DNA from 3 places in the Cedecea selenatireducens genome. Region 2 is predicted to be linked to each of the others. Evidence: predicted binding sites of a transcription regulator. Region 2 holds the regulator's gene; each other region holds the start of a gene.

Region 1 (6,472 bases), on a different contig from region 2:
GCTCCATTTTCGACGCCAACATCACCACGCTTATCAAAGTTATCATCCTGTATGCCGTAGGCACCGGGGCAATCAAAGGCTTTGCTATCACCACCGGTATTGGTGTCGCAACCTCGATGTTTACCGCAATTGTCGGGACTCGTGCCATTGTGAACCTGTTGTACGGCGGCAAACGCATCAACAAGCTGTCTATCTGAGGAGTGCGTTGTGGCACAGGAATATACTGTTGAACAATTGAACCACGGCCGTAAAGTCCACGACTTTATGCGCTGGGATTACTGGGCCTTTAGCATCTCCGGTATCCTGCTGATCCTTTCCGTCGTGATTATCGGCGTGAAAGGCTTCAACTGGGGTCTGGATTTTACGGGCGGAACGGTAATCGAAATCGGGCTGGAAAAACCGGCCGATCTTGATGCGATGCGTGCTTCCCTGCAGAAAGCGGGCTTTGAAGAGCCGCTGGTGCAGAACTTTGGCAGCAGTCGCGACATCATGGTGCGCATGCCGCCTGCCAAAGGTGAAACCGGCGGCCAGGTGCTGGGTAGCAAGGTTGTGAGCGTGATTAACGAAGCAACCAACCAGAATGCCGCGGTGAAACGTATTGAGTTTGTTGGCCCGAGCGTCGGTGCCGATTTGGCTCAAAACGGTGCGATGGCGCTGCTGGTAGCGCTGATTTCCATCCTGGTTTACGTCGGCTTCCGCTTTGAGTGGCGCCTGGCAGCCGGTGTGGTTATCTCGCTTGTGCACGACGTGATTATCACGATGGGCGTGCTGTCGCTGTTCCACATCGAGATTGACCTGACTATCGTTGCGTCACTGATGTCGGTTATCGGTTACTCGCTGAACGACAGCATCGTGGTCTCGGACCGTATTCGTGAAAACTTCCGCAAAATTCGTCGCGGGACGCCTTACGAAATCTTTAACGTCTCCCTGACCCAGACGCTGCACCGTACCTTGATCACTTCAGGCACCACCTTAGTGGTTATCCTGATGCTGTATCTGTTCGGTGGGGCGCTGCTGAAAGGCTTCTCCCTGACGATGCTTATCGGCGTGAGCGTCGGTACGGCTTCTTCTATCTACGTCGCCTCTGCGCTGGCGTTGAAGCTGGGCATGAAGCGCGAGCACATGCTGCAGCAGAAGGTAGAGAAAGAAGGGGCGGATCAGCCGTCCATTCTGCCGTAATAGCGTTTAGAGTCTGATAAAACCGCAGCCTTCGTGCTGCGGTTTTTTTTCGTCCGGTGTTTTTCTCCTGACAGTATGCTGTCAGGAGGGGGTCAGTAGACTCGTGGTTACTGACAACACAGGAGAAAAACAATGAGCGCAATCATCAACTGGTTTGAGATACCCGTTTATATTCATCCGCTTGGGCTGTCATTCTGGGGAGAGGTCTGGCTGCTGGTTGCCTGGGGCGTGTTTATCAGGAGCGCCACGATCGTTCTCTTCAGGCCTTTATTGCTCTTCAGAAGGCCAAAGGTTACCTGCCTGGAAAATAAAAAACCGGCCAGAAGGCCGGTTTTTTGGTCTGCTGTGACGGTTAGAAGTTGTAACCGACAACGAAGTAGCCGCCCCAGCCGGTTGCGCGAACGGTTTCAGTCATCCAGTTTAACTGGGTGCCGTCGTTCCACTGGCCGCCGTTATGGAAGTAACGGGCAACGATTGAGTAATGCAAGTGATCGTAGTTCAGCGACAGGATGTGGCTGGAAGCGATGGAGTTGCTGGTACGCTGCTTCAGACCGTTAGTGCCGTAGTCGCTGTCTTTGCCCAGATCTGAACCCCAGTCAAAGTTGGTGAAACCGATATAGCTCAGGTTACCGCCCCACAGGGAAGTAATCGGCACGAAGTATTTCACCTTGAAGCGGTAGCCATCCCACTCGTTTTCGTTGGTCGCTTTATAGTTCTGCCACTGATACTTGGCATACACGTTCAGGGACAAACTCATTGGCAGGCCGGTATCGATGTCGGTACCCAGACCCATGTACCAGGTGCTTTGGCGACCCGTCGCGTTACGGCCCATGTCGTAAATGTAGTTGTTGGCGAAGTACCACTCTTTGAACGGACCAAAGCTCAGATCGGTGCCGGTCAGCTTATCAATGGAGAAGCGAGGTTCGATTTCCATAAACAGTGGGGAACCGTGGTTCCAGATGCCTTTCGCCTGGGTGTTACCGCCGAAGAAGACTGGCGCATCCATATAGCCGTAGAAATCGAACCAGTCTTTTTTGGCGAAAGCTTCGTATTCCAGGTAGGTATCGTTGCGCAGCTGCGGCCCGAAACGGGTGTGGTAGCTGCCCACAACGTTAACGCTCTGGTGCCACCAGTCGGAGAGGTATTCGCTGTTTTTTGCTTCTTCTGCGCTGGCAGAGAAAGAGCTGGAAAGCGCCAGAACGGTGCCGGCTGCCAGAATAATTTTTTTCATATTTTTAGCCACTGTTTACGTAATTTTGGTGCGATGCGGATGTGAGATGTCATCCATGGCCGCCGGTCTCAGGGGAAGGACCTTTGCAGCGCGTCTATTATAGAAATCCCTGCTCACAAAAAGATGTTCTATTTCACATTCTTCTCATATGCGTAATCGATTGCGTTCACGTTTGCGCACATTAAAAACGGCGTGATTGTACCTGCTTCGTCAAATTACGCAAACGTATGCCGGGTTGTTACATCTAAGTGTGATGCGGATCACTATAAAGGCGGGGGGATAATAGGGGATTTGCTTCACATATTGTGCGAGGCGTGTGAAAGAGTGTGACGAACTCCCTCGCCAGGCAAGGGAGTGGAGGGCTACCGGGCTGGCGCTGGCTGTGCGGCAGAAACCGGCTGAATATCGTGAATGCGTACAAAACCTAACTGCTCAGGCGTAATTCCGGACAGGCGCAGCGGAATCGACACATCGCTGGGTGCAAGAATGCTGGCCGGGGCGTCTATTTGCTGAGTCTGTACGTTCACTTCCTGGAAGCTGTCCGTGGTGCCCTGGATCTGGCCCCATTCTACTTTTCCGCTAAAGGCCGGTAACGGATCGTTAGATTCACCCTGGATCAGCAGCGTGGCGCGGGTGCCGTTAGCTTCTGCCGAGATATTGGTCAGCGACATTTTCAGGTTACCAATCTGGCTGTTCAGGCGAGCCGCCGTGTTTGAACCAGGCAGCAGATAAACGCCGCTGGTGGACTTCGCGTTCAGGGCGTTTTGCTGGGTAAGCTTCACCGTTTGCTGGCTGAGTTTCGTCATCTCCTGATTTAGCGAGCCAATCTGGCTGCGCATCTGACGCACTTCGGTTTGCTGGGCGCAGGCGGTGAGGCTCATCAGGCTTGAAACCAGGATAATTCTTAAGTAAGTCTTTGTCATGGTTGGTTTTTCCTTGTTTTCGTTCGCTGATTTAAGCGTAGTTCCCCGCGCTTGAAAAGTCATATTTAACGCCGTCGGGGCCGGTGCTGTCTTTGTACTCCCGCGACTTCGCGGTAAACTGTTGTTCATCTTTATAATCCCAGCAGGAAACGCTATGCATTGCCCATTCTGTTTCGCCGTGGACACCAAAGTTATTGACTCTCGCCTGGTGGGTGAAGGTTCCTCCGTACGCCGTCGGCGCCAGTGCCTGGTTTGTCACGAACGCTTCACGACTTTTGAGGTTGCGGAGCTGGTGATGCCAAGAGTTGTGAAGAGCAATGAGGTGCGCGAGCCGTTTAACGAAGATAAGCTGCGCAGCGGCATCCTGAAAGCGCTGGAAAAGCGCCCGGTTAACTCTGACGACGTGGAAATGGCGATCAGCCATATTAAGTCGCACCTTCGAGCAACCGGAGAACGTGAAGTCCCGAGTAAACTCATCGGCAACCTGGTGATGGAGCAGCTCAAAAAGCTGGATAAAGTCGCCTATATTCGCTTCGCTTCGGTCTACCGTAGCTTTGAAGATATCAAAGAGTTTGGTGAAGAAATCGCCCGTTTACAGGATTAATGCCGATGTCCCTTGATGAACAGTTTATGGCTCGTGCGCTGGAGCTGGCGAAGCGCGGACGTTTTACCACGGCACCGAACCCGAATGTCGGCTGCGTGATTGTCAAAGACGGCGAAATTGTCGGGGAAGGTTTTCATTTGCGCGCCGGTGAACCTCACGCGGAAGTACACGCTTTGCGTATGGCTGGCGAGCAGGCGCGAGGCGCGACGGCCTATGTAACGCTCGAACCTTGTAGCCACCATGGCCGCACGCCACCGTGCTGCGACGCCTTAATTGCCGCAGGCGTATCTCGCGTTGTTGCCGCCATGCAGGACCCGAATCCGCAGGTTGCCGGGCGTGGCCTCTATCGCCTGCAGCAGGCTGGCATCGAAGTCAGCCATGGCTTAATGATGAACGAGGCCGAAGCCCTGAACCGTGGTTTCCTCAAGCGTATGCGCACCGGTTTCCCGTTTATCCAGCTTAAACTCGGCGCTTCGCTGGACGGACGTACCGCAATGGCGAGCGGGGAGAGTCAGTGGATTACTTCTCCTCAGGCGCGTCGCGACGTTCAACGCCAGCGCGCACAAAGTGCCGCTATCCTCTCAAGCAGCGCCACCGTGCTGGCGGATAACCCGTCATTAACGGTACGTTGGGATGAACTGGATAGCGCCAGCCAGGCGATTTATGCTCAACAGGATTTGCGCCAGCCTGTTCGCATCGTGGTTGATCGCCAAAACCGCGTGACGTCGCAGCATCAAATTATCGCTAACCCTGGGCAAACGTGGCTTGCCCGCTGCCATGCCGATGAACAACATTGGCCGGAAAACGTCGAACAGCTGTTGGTTCCGGAACATAACGGCCATCTTGATTTGGTGGTGCTAATGATGCAGCTTGGCAAACGCCAGGTGAATTCTGTCTGGGTTGAGGCGGGGGCAACGCTTGCCGGTGCGCTGCTGCAGGCAGGCCTGGTGGATGAGCTTATTGTCTACGTCGCGCCAAAACTATTAGGCAATGATGCCCGCGGATTGTGCGAGCTTCCTGGCCTTGAAAAACTTGCTGATGTACCGGAGTTTAGCTTTAGCGAAGTCCGGCAGGTTGGCCCTGATTTGTGTCTGCACCTGACGCCCGTTTACGGACGCCAGTAAAACGTAAGCAGCCACGAAAAGATTATGATAAAATCCGCCCCCCTGCGGGGCTAAACAGAACCCGTAAAGGAAGATTATGAACATTATTGAAGCTGCCGTTGCTACTCCTGACGCTCGCGTCGCCATCACCATCGCGCGTTTTAACAACTTCATCAATGACAGCCTGCTGGAAGGTGCTATCGACGCCCTGAAACGCATCGGCCAGGTGAAAGACGAAAACATCACCGTAGTTTGGGTGCCGGGCGCTTACGAGCTGCCACTGGCCGCTGATGCGCTGGCGAAAACCGGTAAATACGATGCGGTTATCGCGCTGGGTACCGTGATTCGCGGAGGCACTGCGCACTTCGAATACGTTGCCGGCGGTGCCAGCAACGGTCTGTTAAGCGTAGGCCAGGACAACGGCATTCCCGTTGCCTTCGGCGTGCTGACCACTGAAAGCATTGAACAAGCCATCGAACGCGCTGGCACCAAAGCCGGTAACAAAGGTGCAGAAGCTGCACTGACCGCGCTTGAAATGATTAATGTATTGAAAGCCATTAAGGCCTGATTTTTTGTAAGGGGAAATCTGTGAAACCTGCTGCTCGTCGCCGCGCCCGTGAGTGTGCCGTCCAGGCGCTTTACTCCTGGCAGTTGTCTAAAAACGATATCGCTGATGTCGAATACCAGTTCCTGGCGGAACAGGACGTCAAAGACGTTGACGTTGTCTATTTCCGCGAGCTGCTGAGCGGTGTGGCTACCAACAGCGAGTATCTGGATGGGCTGATGAAGCCTTACCTGTCTCGTCTGCTTGAAGAGCTGGGTCAGGTGGAAAAAGCGGTACTGCGCATTGCGCTGTTTGAACTGTCCAAACGTGACGATGTGCCGTACAAAGTGGCCATCAACGAAGCGATTGAACTGGCGAAAACCTTCGGCGCCGAAGACAGCCACAAGTTCGTTAACGGCGTTCTCGACAAAGCCGCTCCCGCTATTCGTCCCCACAAGAAGTAATCTCCTGGCCGGGTTTTCCCGGCCACATTTTTTCTGCAACTGACATTCTTGAGGTATCACGCATGGCATGCGGTGAGTTTTCCCTGATTGCCCGTTACTTCGATCGCGTAACAAGTTCCCGTCGTGATGTGGAAGCCGGTATCGGCGACGATTGTGCGTTGCTGTCGGTACCCGAAAAACAGCTGCTGGCTATCAGCACCGATACGCTGGTCAGCGGCAATCACTTCCTGCCGGATATCGATCCGCGCGATTTGGGCTACAAAGCACTGGCGGTGAATTTAAGCGATCTGGCCGCCATGGGCGCAGATCCGGCCTGGCTTACGCTTGCAATAACGCTCCCTGAAGTGGATGACGCGTGGCTTGCCGCGTTCAGCGATAGCCTGTTTGAGCAGCTGGATTATTACGATATGCAGCTGATTGGCGG
Region 2 (6,472 bases):
CAGTGGCGATTTTCGCCCGCACTATGCCAGGGCTGCAACAGCCCCAAAGAGTAAAACCCCTTATCGAACAGCGTAATACTGTTATCCGGAGCGCTTTCTGCCAGTTGCGCCGCCAGGCGCATTTCGTTTATGTCATAGCGGCCTGACACACTCGCGCGCAGCAGGTGACTGCTGAGCTCCATCAGACAGACCATGCGAACCTGCGGATATCCGCGATCACCATGCTGGTTGGAGGCCTTGCCGAAAGCCTCTGCATTTTCAGGCGTGTCCTGCGTATGCCAGACCACGCCGTCGACGGCATTGAGTGTCAGCCCGTGCCAGAGAGGATGTATTGCTTCTTTATGCCAGTGTCACTGAGTGATATCAAACAGCGCCCGGATAGCATCCTCACCCAATTTTTTTCTGCGGGTGCGGTGAAGGAACGTCCGGTACGGTCAACAATATCCAGCAGATTAACGATATGACTCATGGGTTTATTGTTGAAGATGGCCATATCGATAACCAGCCAGACCATGGACTCAAGAGGGAGTTTCCGCTAGCGCAGGGTGACGGTATCAGTGAAGGTAAAAGCCTGCTGGATGAGGTCGGGGGAAGGCAGGTCAGCGAGGCTCTGAACCTCGTCGGGTGCAGTAAGATTGATAATGCCGAGAGCGTGTAAAAGTTCCATTTAAAAAGGGTCCATGATGAACATGAACCCTTTTTACACCAGCCACCGGATCGGTCAACCAATCCTTAAACGATCGGCCTTAGCCTCCGGGCCGCTTTTTAGTGCCTGACGAGATTACTCTGCGCCTGGCTCTTCAGATTTATGTTTTTCTGCGGTTTCTTTGATCAGCGCCTGCAATTCGCCGCGCTGGTACATCTCGATGATGATGTCGCAGCCGCCGACCAGCTCACCGTCCACCCACAGCTGTGGGAACGTTGGCCAGTTAGCGTATTTAGGCAGCTCGGCGCGGATGTCCGGGTTCTGCAGAATATCCACGTAGGCGAAGCGCTCGCCGCAGGCAGACAGTGCCTGAACGGCCTGAGCGGAGAAGCCGCAGCTCGGCAGCTTCGGGGAGCCTTTCATATACAGAAGAATTGGGTTCTCAGCGATCTGGCGTTGAATTTTTTCAATAGTGCTCATTGTCTTGCTTCCTCAAACCTTGATACGGCAATAGCCTGTCATTGTAGCCAGTTGCACCCCGGCCAGAAAACACCATTTTTAGCAGGGTTTTTCTGAACTGCCGGGGCATGCAAACATGCTTTAAGAATAACACTTTTACGGTGCTCGAAAATGAGCAATTTGCCTCATCCGCGATCAATAAAACAGCCGATAACGCCCGGTAATGATTAATTTTCTAGCTATAGCTTCCACTTTTGACCGTTAAATAGTATTTGCCTATTAACATTATCGGCTTTTATGCATTAGAATCGTCGGGTTTCGCAAAAATCATACGCAGGCATGATGGTTAGCATCTTGCCTTCATTTATCAGGGGATTGACGAGTGGCGCGGATAAATAAAATCTCTATCACGCTATGTGCTCTGCTATTTGCTTTGCCCTATACACCTTTGACGCAGGCGTCCGAGCACGTCCGCCACCCTGTTGCACAGAAAAGCCACACGGCGAAAACAACTTCCGGTAAAAGCAACAAGGGCAAAGAGAAAACAAAGGCAAAACAAAAAAGCAGCACAGCCTCCACAAAGAAGTCCGGTAAAAAAGACGCATCACCGGTAAAAGCCAAAGTTGCAAAACGCAGCGCCTCAGGCAAAAGCACCACCCTCGCTAAAACCAGCAGCAAAAAAACCTCTAAGAAAATAGCCGTACAGCCAGCCGCAGCCACCCTTGCCTACACTGAAAAATGCACCCATCGTAAAGGGCATAAAAAGCAGTGCGTGAAGGTGAAGTCTGAAAAGAATCTGACCATCGCTCAGGCGCATAAGGTCAGAGTGCAGAAAGCGCAAAAAACGGCCATGAACAAGCTGATGGGGCAAATTGGCAAACCATACCGCTGGGGTGGCACTTCTCCCCGCACGGGCTTCGACTGCAGCGGGCTAATTTATTACGCTTATAAAGATTTGGTGAACATCCGTATTCCACGCACCGCCAACGAAATGTATCACCTGCGTGATGCCTCTTCCGTTGACCGCGGCGAACTGGAAAGCGGCGACCTGGTCTTCTTCCGTACTCAGGGCCGCGGCACGGCTGACCACGTTGGCGTTTACGTCGGCAACGGTAAATTTATTCAGTCTCCTCGCAGCGGCCGCGATATCCAAATTACTTCTTTGAGCGAAGATTACTGGCAGCGCCATTATGTGGGTGCCCGCCGGGTCATGACGCCAAAAACCATTCGTTAATCTTATCCGCTCCCTTTCGGGGCAATCAGACTGATTAAAACGTTAACAGCCCGACAACGGGCTGTTTCATTTCGCTTTTTCGCACTCCCGTAATTTGTTAACCTTATATCCACACAAAATGTAGTTATATTGTGAAGCAAAATAACAAGGAGTGAAGCAATGTCGTTCGAACTACCCGCCCTGCCCTATGCCAAAGATGCGCTGGCCCCGCATATCTCAGCCGAAACCCTCGAGTACCATTACGGCAAGCATCATCAGACCTACGTCACTAACCTGAACAACCTCGTCAAAGGCAGCCCGTTTGAAGGGAAATCGCTGGAAGAGATCGTGCAAGAGTCTGACGGCGGTATTTTCAATAATGCCGCTCAGGTCTGGAACCATACGTTCTACTGGCACTGCCTGGCACCAAACGCCGGGGGAGAACCTGGCGGAGAAGTGTTGGCCGCCATCAATAACGCGTTTGGCAGCGTGGAAGCATTTAAAAAACAGTTCACCGAAGCGGCCATCAAAAACTTCGGCTCCGGCTGGACCTGGCTTGTGAAGAACAGCGACGGCAGCCTGGCTATCGTCTCGACTTCTAACGCAGGAACTCCGCTCACAACCGGGGCAAAACCGCTGTTGACAGTGGACGTCTGGGAACACGCTTACTACATCGACTACCGCAACGCGCGCCCGGTTTATCTGGACCACTTCTGGGCGCTGGTTAACTGGAACTTTGTTGCGCAAAACCTGGCAGGCTGATTTTCAGTGATGTTTGACCTGTATTAAGGGCCGCTTTTTGCGGCCCTTATTAAATCAGTGCAGTACGGCGGTTAACGCCCCGGCAACAATCAGACTCAGTACGATAACCGTAGTCACTACGGAAAACTTCAGATCGGTACTCATCGTAAGCTCCTTTTATTTCCCTACAAAGCGTAAGTGGGATGATTTTCCCACAATTAACGATAAAAATCCTGCTGGTTTTGCACAGATATCGGTTTTCCCTCTTCCACTTTGCCCCGGGATAAGCCAAAATCCTTCGCTAATTTACCGCGTATCGCCCGGCAACGCCCTCCTCCCGCTGTATGTCGCATCCCCGACAGGCCTGCAACCAACGTGTTGCCCCAGGAGTTAGCGAAGGCAAACGTTTAACACATGAGTTATCAGGAGTTTACGATATGGTCTGGAGTGACATCTAATGGCAACCATTAAGGACGTAGCGAAGCGCGCAAACGTTTCCACTACCACTGTGTCACATGTCATTAACAAGACCCGTTTTGTGGCGGAAGAGACGCGCAACGCCGTCTGGGCAGCTATCAAAGAGCTGCACTATTCGCCGAGCGCCGTGGCGCGCAGCCTGAAGGTCAACCACACCAAATCGATTGGCCTGCTCGCTACCTCCAGCGAAGCGCCCTATTTTGCTGAAATTATCGAGTCGGTTGAGAACAGCTGCTTCGCCAAAGGCTACACCCTGATCCTCGGCAACGCGCACAACAACTTTGAGAAGCAGCAAGCCTACCTGTCGATGATGGCGCAAAAACGCGTCGATGGCCTGCTGGTCATGTGCTCCGAATATCCACAGACCCTGCTCTCTACGCTGGAAGAGTACCGTCATATTCCTATGGTGGTGATGGACTGGGGCGAAGCCCGCGCCGATTTTACCGACTCCGTGGTCGATAACGCCTTCCACGGCGGTTATCTCGCAGGCCGTTACCTGATTGAGCGCGGACACCGCGACATCGGTGCGATCCCGGGCCAGCTGGAGCGTAACACCGGCGGTGGTCGTCACGCTGGCTTCCTGAAAGCGCTTGAAGAAGCCAATATCAAAGTGCCGGAAAATTGGGTGGTTCAGGGCGACTTCGAGCCGGAATCTGGCTATCGCGCCATGCAGCAGCTGCTTAATCAACCGCATCGTCCTACTGCGGTCTTCTGCGGCGGCGATATTATGGCAATGGGTGCGATTTGCGCAGCGGATGAGATGGGGCTGCGCGTGCCGCAGGATATCTCGATTATCGGCTACGATAACGTGCGCAACGCCCGCTATTTCTCTCCGGCGCTGACCACAATCCATCAGCCAAAAGAACGCCTCGGTGAAACGGCCTTTAACATGCTGCTCGACCGCATTATCAACAAACGGGAAGAGTCGCAGACCATAGAAGTCCATCCGCGCCTCATCGAACGCCGCTCGGTGGCCGACGGCCCGTTCCGCGATTACCGCCGCTAAGCCTCTTCAGGAGCCCGGGATTCGTTCCCCGGCTCCTGGAGCCATTCCTGATTCATCGTCTCACTGTCCCCTAAATAGTCCAGCAGCCAGCTCAACGCAGGCGAGGCGTCATCCTGCCGCCACGTCAGGCAACAGGCCGCATCCGGGAACGGGTTCTCCAGCCTCAACTCTTTCCAGTCGCCACGTTCGAGCCACGGTTTCGCAATGTGCGTGGGCACCATGCCAATGCATAATCCTGCCGTCAGGCAATCGGCGCCCGACGCCCAGTCCGGCACCACCACGCGGCGCTGGTTGTCCAGAAGCCAGGTAATGCGCTTGGGCAACGAGCGGGACGTGTCCTCCAGCACCAGCGACGGCCAGGGCCGAATTTCATCATCAAGGATGATCTCCTCGTGTTGCGCAAGCGGATGGTCTGCCGCCACCACGCAGCGCCAGCTCAGTGCGCCCATGTCCCGAAACGCGTAGCGCCCTCCGACGGGGATCGCCTGCGTTGCGCCTATCGCCGCCTCAACGCGCCCGTCCGCCAGCGCATCCCACACGCCGTTGAAAACCTCCTGAAACACCCTCAGCTCGATGTCCGGGAAATGGCGATAAAAATCGAGCACCAGTTGGCGAGTACGCTCCGGCTTCACGATATTATCTACCGCGATGGAGAGATGCCCGCGCCAGCCGTTGGCTATCTGCTGGCACTGCTGGCGCGTTGCCATCATTTTTTTGATAACAGAACGCCCTTCTTTAAGAAAGAAAGCCCCAGCGGCGGTCAGCTCAACGTCCCGATGACGTCGTTCAAACAGCGGTACGGCCAGCCACTCTTCAAGTTGGCGCACGGTATAGCTGATGGCAGAAGGCACACGATGCAACTCCTGCGCTGCCCCGCTGAAACTGCCGTTGCGCGCTACGGCATCCACGACTTCGAGAGAATATTCAGACCACATGTTTTTTGCCTGCAAAAAATTTGAATGCAACGCGCAAATATTAGCGTTTCACAAGCGGTTTTGCACTCCGTAGACTCCTGCCCCGTTAACCTGCTATCAAAATCAAGAGTGAAATATGCAACCATCAAAGGGATTTCTTATCTGGCTGGCTGGCCTGAGCGTACTCGGCTTTCTCGCCACAGACATGTACCTGCCCGCCTTTGCGGCCATTCAGCAAGACCTGGGGACTAACGCCTCGGCGGTGAGCGCCAGCCTGAGCCTGTTCCTGGCGGGCTTTGCCTTTGCCCAGCTTGTCTGGGGGCCGCTTTCCGATCGTTTCGGGCGTAAACCCGTGCTGCTGATTGGCCTGGCGATGTTTGCCGTCGGCTGCATCGGGATGCTTTGGGTGCGGGATGCAACGTCGCTTCTGGTCCTGCGTTTTATCCAGGCCGTGGGCGTTTGTTCCGCCGCGGTCAGCTGGCAGGCGCTGGTAACCGACTATTACCCGGCCAACCGTGCAGGCCGTATCTTTGCCACGATTATGCCGCTGGTAGGGCTTTCTCCGGCGCTGGCACCGCTGCTGGGAAGCTGGCTGCTGAACCATTTTGAATGGCAGGCCATTTTTGCCGTACTGTTTGCCATCGCTTTGCTGCTGATGATCCCTACGCTACGCCTCAAGCCTCGTACTCAGCACCACGAGCAAACCGCAGACAACAAGGTCAGCTTCTTCTCTTTATTACGCTCTCGTATTTACGGCGGTAACGTGCTGATTTACGCCGCCTGCTCCGCCAGCTTCTTCGCCTGGCTGACCGGCTCGCCGTTTATCCTGAATGAGATGGGCTACGGCCCGGCAGCGATTGGCCTGAGCTATATGCCGCAGACGGTCGCTTTCCTGGTGGGCGGCTATGGCTGCCGCAGCGCGCTGCAAAAATGGAACGGCAAGCAACTGCTGCCGTGGCTGCTAGCGCTTTATGCCCTGAGCGTTGTGGCGACGTGGGGCGTGGCGGTCAGCGGCT
Region 3 (6,472 bases), on a different contig from region 2:
TAATTGATATTAATTGATTAACGCAAAGAATATATTGTGACTGTTTTTTATTCTTAGTGTCGCCATTTTGCAACACTCTTTAACAACAACCACCAAACCAATAAATATCAATGACTTAAACGTCTCCTTTTGGAGACACATTAAAAGTGGATATGTCGGGATTTAGTGACAAAAAAGCCCCTCACCCTGGCCCTCCCCCCAGAGGGGCGAGGGAAACGGATCGGAGCCTTTCAACTTTTTTCCCCCTCTCCCTTTTAGGGAGAGGGCGGGGTGAGGGTAATCAGCCCAGCTGTTTACGCGCGTTACGGAAAATGCGCATCCACGGGCTGTCTTCGCCCCACTCTGCCGGGTGCCAGGAGTTGCTCACGGTGCGGAACACACGCTCAGGGTGCGGCATCATGATTGTCACACGGCCGCTTTCGTTACTCACTGCCGTTATCCCGTTCGGTGAACCGTTCGGGTTAGCCGGATAGGTTTCCGTCACGTTCGCGAAGTTATCCACGAAGCGCAGCGCCACCAGCCCTTTGCTCTCAAGCGCGGCGAGATGAGCGGCATCACGGACTTCCACGCGACCTTCACCGTGAGAAACCGCGATAGGCATATGCGAACCAGCCATGCCCTGCAGCAGCAGCGATGGGCTTGAAGTCACTTCAACCAGGCTGAAGCGCGCTTCAAAGCGATCGGACTGGTTACGCACAAAGCGCGGCCACAAATCACTGCCTGGAATCAGTTCACGCAGGTTGGACATCATCTGACAGCCGTTACAGACGCCAAGCGCCAGCGTTTCCGGGCGATGGAAGAAGGTTTCAAACTCATCGCGCACGCGAGCGTTGAACAGGATGGACTTCGCCCAGCCTTCCCCTGCACCCAGCACGTCGCCGTAAGAGAAGCCGCCGCAGGCCACCAGCGTGTGGAAACTTTCCAGACCGGTGCGGCCCGCCAGCAGGTCACTCATGTGAACGTCAATGGCGTCAAAGCCAGCACGGTGGAAGGCGGCAGCCATCTCAACGTGGGAGTTAACGCCCTGCTCGCGCAGGATAGCCACTTTAGGGCGCGCGCCGGTTGCGATGAACGGCGCGGCAATATCTTCTTTGATATCAAAGTTCAGCTTCACGTTAAGGCCAGGATCGTTGTCGTTAGCCTTCGCGTTGTGCTCTTCGTCGGCACAGGCCGGGTTATCACGCAGGCGCTGCATCTGCCAGGTGGTTTCTGCCCACCACATACGCAGCGTGGTACGACTTTCGCTGAACACCGCATGACCGTCAGCGCTGATGGTGAACCGGTCACCTTCAACGGCCTTACCGAGATAATGCACGCAATCCGCCAGGCCGTGTTCGGCCAACAGCGCCTCCACGCCCTCACGATCTTCGGCACGAACCTGGATAACGCCACCCAGCTCTTCGTTAAACAATGCGGCCAGGCGATCGCTGCCGAGGCCTGCGATGTCAACATCCACGCCGCAGTGGCCGGTAAAGGCCATTTCCGCCAGGGTGACCAGCAGGCCGCCGTCGGAGCGGTCGTGCCAGGCCAGCAGTTTGCGATCTGCAACCAGCGCCTGCATCGCGTCCCAGAAGCCTTTAAGCTGCTCAACGCTGCGCACGTCCGCTGGCTTGTCACCCAACTGGCGGTAAACCTGAGACAGCGCGGTGGCGCCCAGCGCGTTGTGGCCTTTGCCTAAATCGATCAGCAGCAGGGCGTTATCTTCGGTGCCAAGCTGCGGAGTCACGGTGCCACGCACGTCTTCCACGCGGGCAAACGCGGTAATCACCAGCGACAGCGGAGAAGTCATCTCGCGCTGCTCGTTACCTTCCTGCCAGCGGGTTTTCATCGACATGGAGTCTTTGCCAACCGGGATGGTTATCCCCAGCGCCGGACAAAGCTCTTCGCCAACGGCCTTAACCGCTTCATACAGACCAGCGTCTTCACCAGGGTGACCGGCTGCGGCCATCCAGTTTGCAGACAGTTTGATGCGCTTCAGGGAACCGATTTGGGTTGCCGCGATGTTGGTTAATGCTTCGCCTACGGCCAGGCGACCGGAAGCCGCAAAGTCCAGCAGCGCAACTGGCGCACGTTCGCCGATAGACATCGCTTCGCCGTAGTAGCTATCCAGGCTGGCGGTGGTGACCGCGCAGTTTGCGACCGGGATCTGCCACGGGCCAACCATCTGATCGCGGGACACCATACCGGTTACCGTACGGTCGCCGATGGTCACGAGGAAGGTTTTTTCAGCCACCGTCGGCAGATGCAGAACGCGTTTCACCGCATCGGCAATGGAGATCTCGCTGCTGTTGAAGACTTCACCTTTGGCTTTCAGCGTCTCGACGTTACGCTCCATCTTCGGCGTTTTGCCGAGCAGCACGTCCAGCGGCATATCAATAGGCTGATTATCAAAGTGGCTGTCGTTGAGCGTCAGGTGCTGTTCGGTGGTGGCTTCCCCAATCACCGCATACGGCGCGCGCTCGCGGCGGCAAAGTTCGTCAAACAGCGGCAGCTGCTCTGGCGCAACGGCCAGCACGTAGCGCTCCTGGGATTCGTTACACCAGACTTCAAGCGGGCTCATGCCCGGCTCGTCGTTAAGAATGTCGCGCAGTTCAAAGCGGCCGCCGCGGCCACCATCGCTGACCAGCTCAGGCATGGCGTTAGACAGGCCACCCGCGCCAACGTCGTGGATAAACAGAATCGGGTTGTCTTCGCCCATCTGCCAGCAGCGGTCGATCACTTCCTGACAGCGGCGTTCCATTTCCGGGTTATCACGCTGAACGGAAGCAAAATCTAAATCGGCATCGGACTGGCCGGATGCCATAGACGACGCTGCACCGCCGCCGAGGCCGATGTTCATCGCCGGGCCACCCAGCACAATCAGCTTAGCGCCAGGGGTGATTTCGCCCTTCTGCACATGGTCGGCCCGGATGTTACCGATGCCGCCGGCGAGCATGATAGGTTTGTGGTAGCCGCGCAGCTCTACGCCGTTGTGGCTGTTAACCTGCTCTTCGTAGGTACGGAAGTAGCCGGTCAGCGCCGGACGGCCAAATTCGTTGTTGAATGCCGCCCCGCCCAGTGGGCCTTCGGTCATGATATCCAGCGCGGTAACGATGCGGTCTGGCTTACCAAAATCCTGTTCCCACGGCTGTTCAAAGCCTGGAATACGCAGGTTGGAAACGGAGAAACCGACCAGGCCAGCTTTTGGCTTGGCACCGCGCCCGGTAGCGCCTTCGTCACGGATTTCACCGCCGGAACCCGTTGCTGCACCCGGCCACGGGGAGATAGCGGTCGGGTGGTTGTGGGTTTCAACCTTCATCAGGATATGCGCCTCTTCCTGATGGAAGTCGTAGCGCCCCGCCTCACGATCGGCGAAGAAGCGCCCCACGGCTGAACCTTCCATGACCGCCGCGTTGTCTTTATAGGCAGACAGCACGTAATCCGGCGTTTTCTCGAAGGTATTTTTGATCATCTTGAACAGGGACTTCGGCTGCTTCTGCCCGTCGATAATCCAGTCGGCGTTAAAGATTTTATGGCGACAGTGTTCGGAGTTCGCCTGAGCAAACATGTACAGTTCGATGTCGTTCGGGTTGCGGCCAAGCTTGCTGAACGCATCCTGCAGGTAGTCGATTTCGTCTTCCGCCAGCGCCAGGCCCAGACGGATATTCGCCTCCACCAGCGCGTTACGCCCTTTGCCGAGCAGGTCAACGCTCTGCACCGGAGCGGGCTGCTGCCGGGTAAACAGCTGCTGCGCATCGTTCAGAGAGGTAAACACGCTCTCCATCATGCGGTCGTGCAGCAGCGCGGCAACGTCCTGCAGCTGTTCGGCGGTCAGCGTGCTGCCGGTAACGTACCAGGCCACGCCGCGCTCAAGGCGCTTAATCTGTGGCAGATCGCAGTTGTGGGCAATGTCGGTGGCTTTAGAAGACCAGGGGGAGATGGTGCCAGGGCGCGGGGTGACCAGCAGCAAGGTTCCTTCAGGCGCATGTTCTGCGAGAGTTGGACCATACTTCAACAGCCGCTGCAGGCGAGCAAGCTCATCAGCGTTCAGCGGAGCTTCGAGGTCGGCAAAATGAACATACTCGGCATAAATGTCGCTTACCGGGAGGTTAGCATCGTTAAAACGGGCCAGGAGTTTGTTAATACGAAATGCCGAAAGAGCAGGCGAACCACGCAGAATTTCCATCATTAAAGATCTCTCGTCTTCAGGGCGAAGGGGGGAAAACGGGCGTCATTATAGAGAATCCTCCGCCGTGACGAAACCGTTTGCGTAGAAATAACAGCAGAAGTTTTTATTGCACGAAAAGTAAACGATATATTCTTAAAAGTTGCTTACTGGCGTTTTCTTACGCAAAATGCGCCTCATTCACTCACGGGGTTCAGACAAATCATGTTTATTGTTGGCTAAGGCTTATCCTGCTGCAGAATGTTATCTATTTGAAAAGAATAAAGATTAATTATCTGCTTATCGGTATCGTCACCTTGTTGCTGGCAGTGGCATTATGGCCCTCCATTCCAGGTTTCAATCAGGCCGAAAACCGTATCGCCGCGATAAAAGCGCGGGGGGTTCTGCGCGTCAGTACCATTTCATCGCCGCTCACCTGGACGATGATTAACGGCAAGGCGACCGGACTTGATTATGAGCTCGCCAGCGAGTTTGCAGATTACCTGGGCGTGAAGCTCAAAGTCGTGGTACGGCCAAACATCAACGCGTTGTTCGACGACCTGGACAATGACAAAGCCGACCTGCTTGCCGCCGGGCTGGTGTATAACTCGCGCCGCAGCAGCGATTACCAGGCAGGGCCAACCTATTACTCGGTTTCGCAGCAAATGGTTTACCGCGTGGGCAGCCCACGTCCGAAGTCACTTGGCGGCGTCAAACCTTCGCAGCTGGTGCTCTCTTCCGGCCAGGCTGTGGTGAGCGATCTGCAAAAGCTAAAGGAAAGCCAGTATCCCGATCTTAGTTGGAGCATTGACGCCAAACAGACCAGTAATCAGCTTCTGCAGCAGGTGGTGGACGGTAATATCGCCTTTACTATCTCTGATAGTATCGCCATCAGTATTTTCCAGCGCGTACATCCTCAGCTGGCCGTCGCTCTGGACGTGACCGATGAACAGCCTGTTACCTGGTTTTCGGCGCGTGACGGCGACGACAGCATGAGCGCCGCCCTGCTCGATTTCTACAATCAGATTAGCAGCAACGGCACACTGGCAAGGCTTGAGGAAAAATATCTCGGCCATATCGGTGATTTTGATTACGTCGATACCCGAACCTTCCTGAATGCGGTGGATGCAGTTCTGCCGGACCTTCAGCCGCTGTTTGAAAAATACGCCGACGAAATCGACTGGCCGCTGCTGGCCGCAATCTCCTATCAGGAATCCCACTGGGATACCCACGCTACTTCGCCAACCGGCGTGCGCGGGATGATGATGTTGACGAAAAATACAGCACAGAGTCTTGGGGTCGTCGACAGGCTGGATGCAGAGCAAAGCATCAGCGGCGGCAGCCGTTATCTGAAAGATATGATGAGCAAAGTGCCGAGCTCAGTCCCGGAATACGAACGCATCTGGTTCGCGCTGGCGGCCTACAACATGGGCTATGCCCATATGCTCGATGCTCGTCAGCTGACGGCAAAACAGAAAGGCAACCCGGACAGCTGGGCCGATGTGAAGACACGCCTGCCGCTGCTTAGCCTTAAGCCTTATTACAGCAAAACAACCTATGGATATGCTCGTGGACACGAGGCTTACGCGTATGTGGAAAACATCCGCAAGTATCAGCTTAGTCTGGAAGGGTATTTACAGGAGAAAGAGAAAAAAACGGCTCAGGTGGACAAATTTGCCGAGGCTTACCCTGCGGTCGCCCCGATAGAGCTGGCTAATCCGACCTATGGGCCTTTTCCTTTAGGGCCTTTTTCTCAAGACGACGAGCGCGAAAAAAATCGCTCAGCATGGCTGAGCACTCTGACGCGAGCACCCCTTCACTGACCTGCACCTGATGGTTCATCCCGGGATGGCCGAGTACGTCCATCAGCGAACCAATTGCGCCCGTTTTGGCGTCACGCGCGCCAAACACTAAGCGGCCAATGCGGCTGTGCACCATCGCCCCTGCGCACATGACGCAAGGTTCAAGCGTGACGTAGAGCGTGGTATCCAGCAGACGATAGTTTTGCAGCACCAGTCCGCCCTGGCGAAGCGCCATAATTTCAGCATGGGCCGTAGGGTCGTGACGGCCTATAGGGCGATTCCAGCCTTCACCAATGACCTGGTTGTTATGCACCAGCACCGCGCCGACGGGCACTTCACCTTCATCCCACGCCCGCTGAGCGAGGGTCAGGGCATGACGCATCCAGTGTTCATGGGTAAATTCTGTCTCTGACACAACGCTCTCCGCGGCATAAGTGGGCGGCGCATTATACACACCGCTTAACGGATTCAAAACGCCCTACTCGAGCTGCTGCAACTCTCCCTGCGGCGTGACGCGCCAGCGATG

What was found. The regulator PurR, encoded in region 2, represses purine synthesis genes. The targets are predictions, from matches to a motif close to CANGCAAACGTTTGCNTG.
Region 1: a site for PurR is predicted at 2,627-2,644, ahead of ACE38U_RS17715 (nucleoside-specific channel-forming protein Tsx). Genes of this name have one in related genera too.
Region 3: a site for PurR is predicted at 4,235-4,252, ahead of purL (phosphoribosylformylglycinamidine synthase). Genes of this name have one in related genera too.

What each region holds. Positions count from the first base shown of each region.
Region 1 is NZ_JBHIKW010000012.1:6,604-13,075, reverse strand. It holds gene secD (protein translocase subunit SecD) at 1-197, shown strand, start outside; gene secF (protein translocase subunit SecF) at 208-1,179, shown strand; gene ACE38U_RS17715 (nucleoside-specific channel-forming protein Tsx) at 1,532-2,410, opposite strand; gene ACE38U_RS17710 (SadB/YajI family lipoprotein) at 2,773-3,333, opposite strand; gene ACE38U_RS17705 (hypothetical protein) at 3,365-3,493, opposite strand; gene nrdR (transcriptional regulator NrdR) at 3,488-3,937, shown strand; gene ribD (bifunctional diaminohydroxyphosphoribosylaminopyrimidine deaminase/5-amino-6-(5-phosphoribosylamino)uracil reductase RibD) at 3,943-5,061, shown strand; gene ribH (6,7-dimethyl-8-ribityllumazine synthase) at 5,138-5,608, shown strand; gene nusB (transcription antitermination factor NusB) at 5,629-6,048, shown strand; gene thiL (thiamine-phosphate kinase) at 6,111-6,472, shown strand, end outside.
Region 2 is NZ_JBHIKW010000011.1:126,872-133,343, reverse strand. It holds partial or broken gene ACE38U_RS17620 (IS4 family transposase) at 1-667, opposite strand, end outside; gene ACE38U_RS17615 (Grx4 family monothiol glutaredoxin) at 782-1,126, opposite strand; gene ACE38U_RS17610 (C40 family peptidase) at 1,488-2,339, shown strand; gene sodB (superoxide dismutase [Fe]) at 2,499-3,080, shown strand; gene cydH (cytochrome bd-I oxidase subunit CydH) at 3,135-3,224, opposite strand; gene purR (HTH-type transcriptional repressor PurR) at 3,517-4,542, shown strand; gene punR (DNA-binding transcriptional activator PunR) at 4,539-5,477, opposite strand; gene punC (purine nucleoside transporter PunC) at 5,593-6,472, shown strand, end outside.
Region 3 is NZ_JBHIKW010000002.1:501,520-507,991, forward strand. It holds gene purL (phosphoribosylformylglycinamidine synthase) at 281-4,168, opposite strand; gene mltF (membrane-bound lytic murein transglycosylase MltF) at 4,417-5,967, shown strand; gene tadA (tRNA adenosine(34) deaminase TadA) at 5,858-6,328, opposite strand; gene yfhb (phosphatidylglycerophosphatase C) at 6,425-6,472, opposite strand, start outside.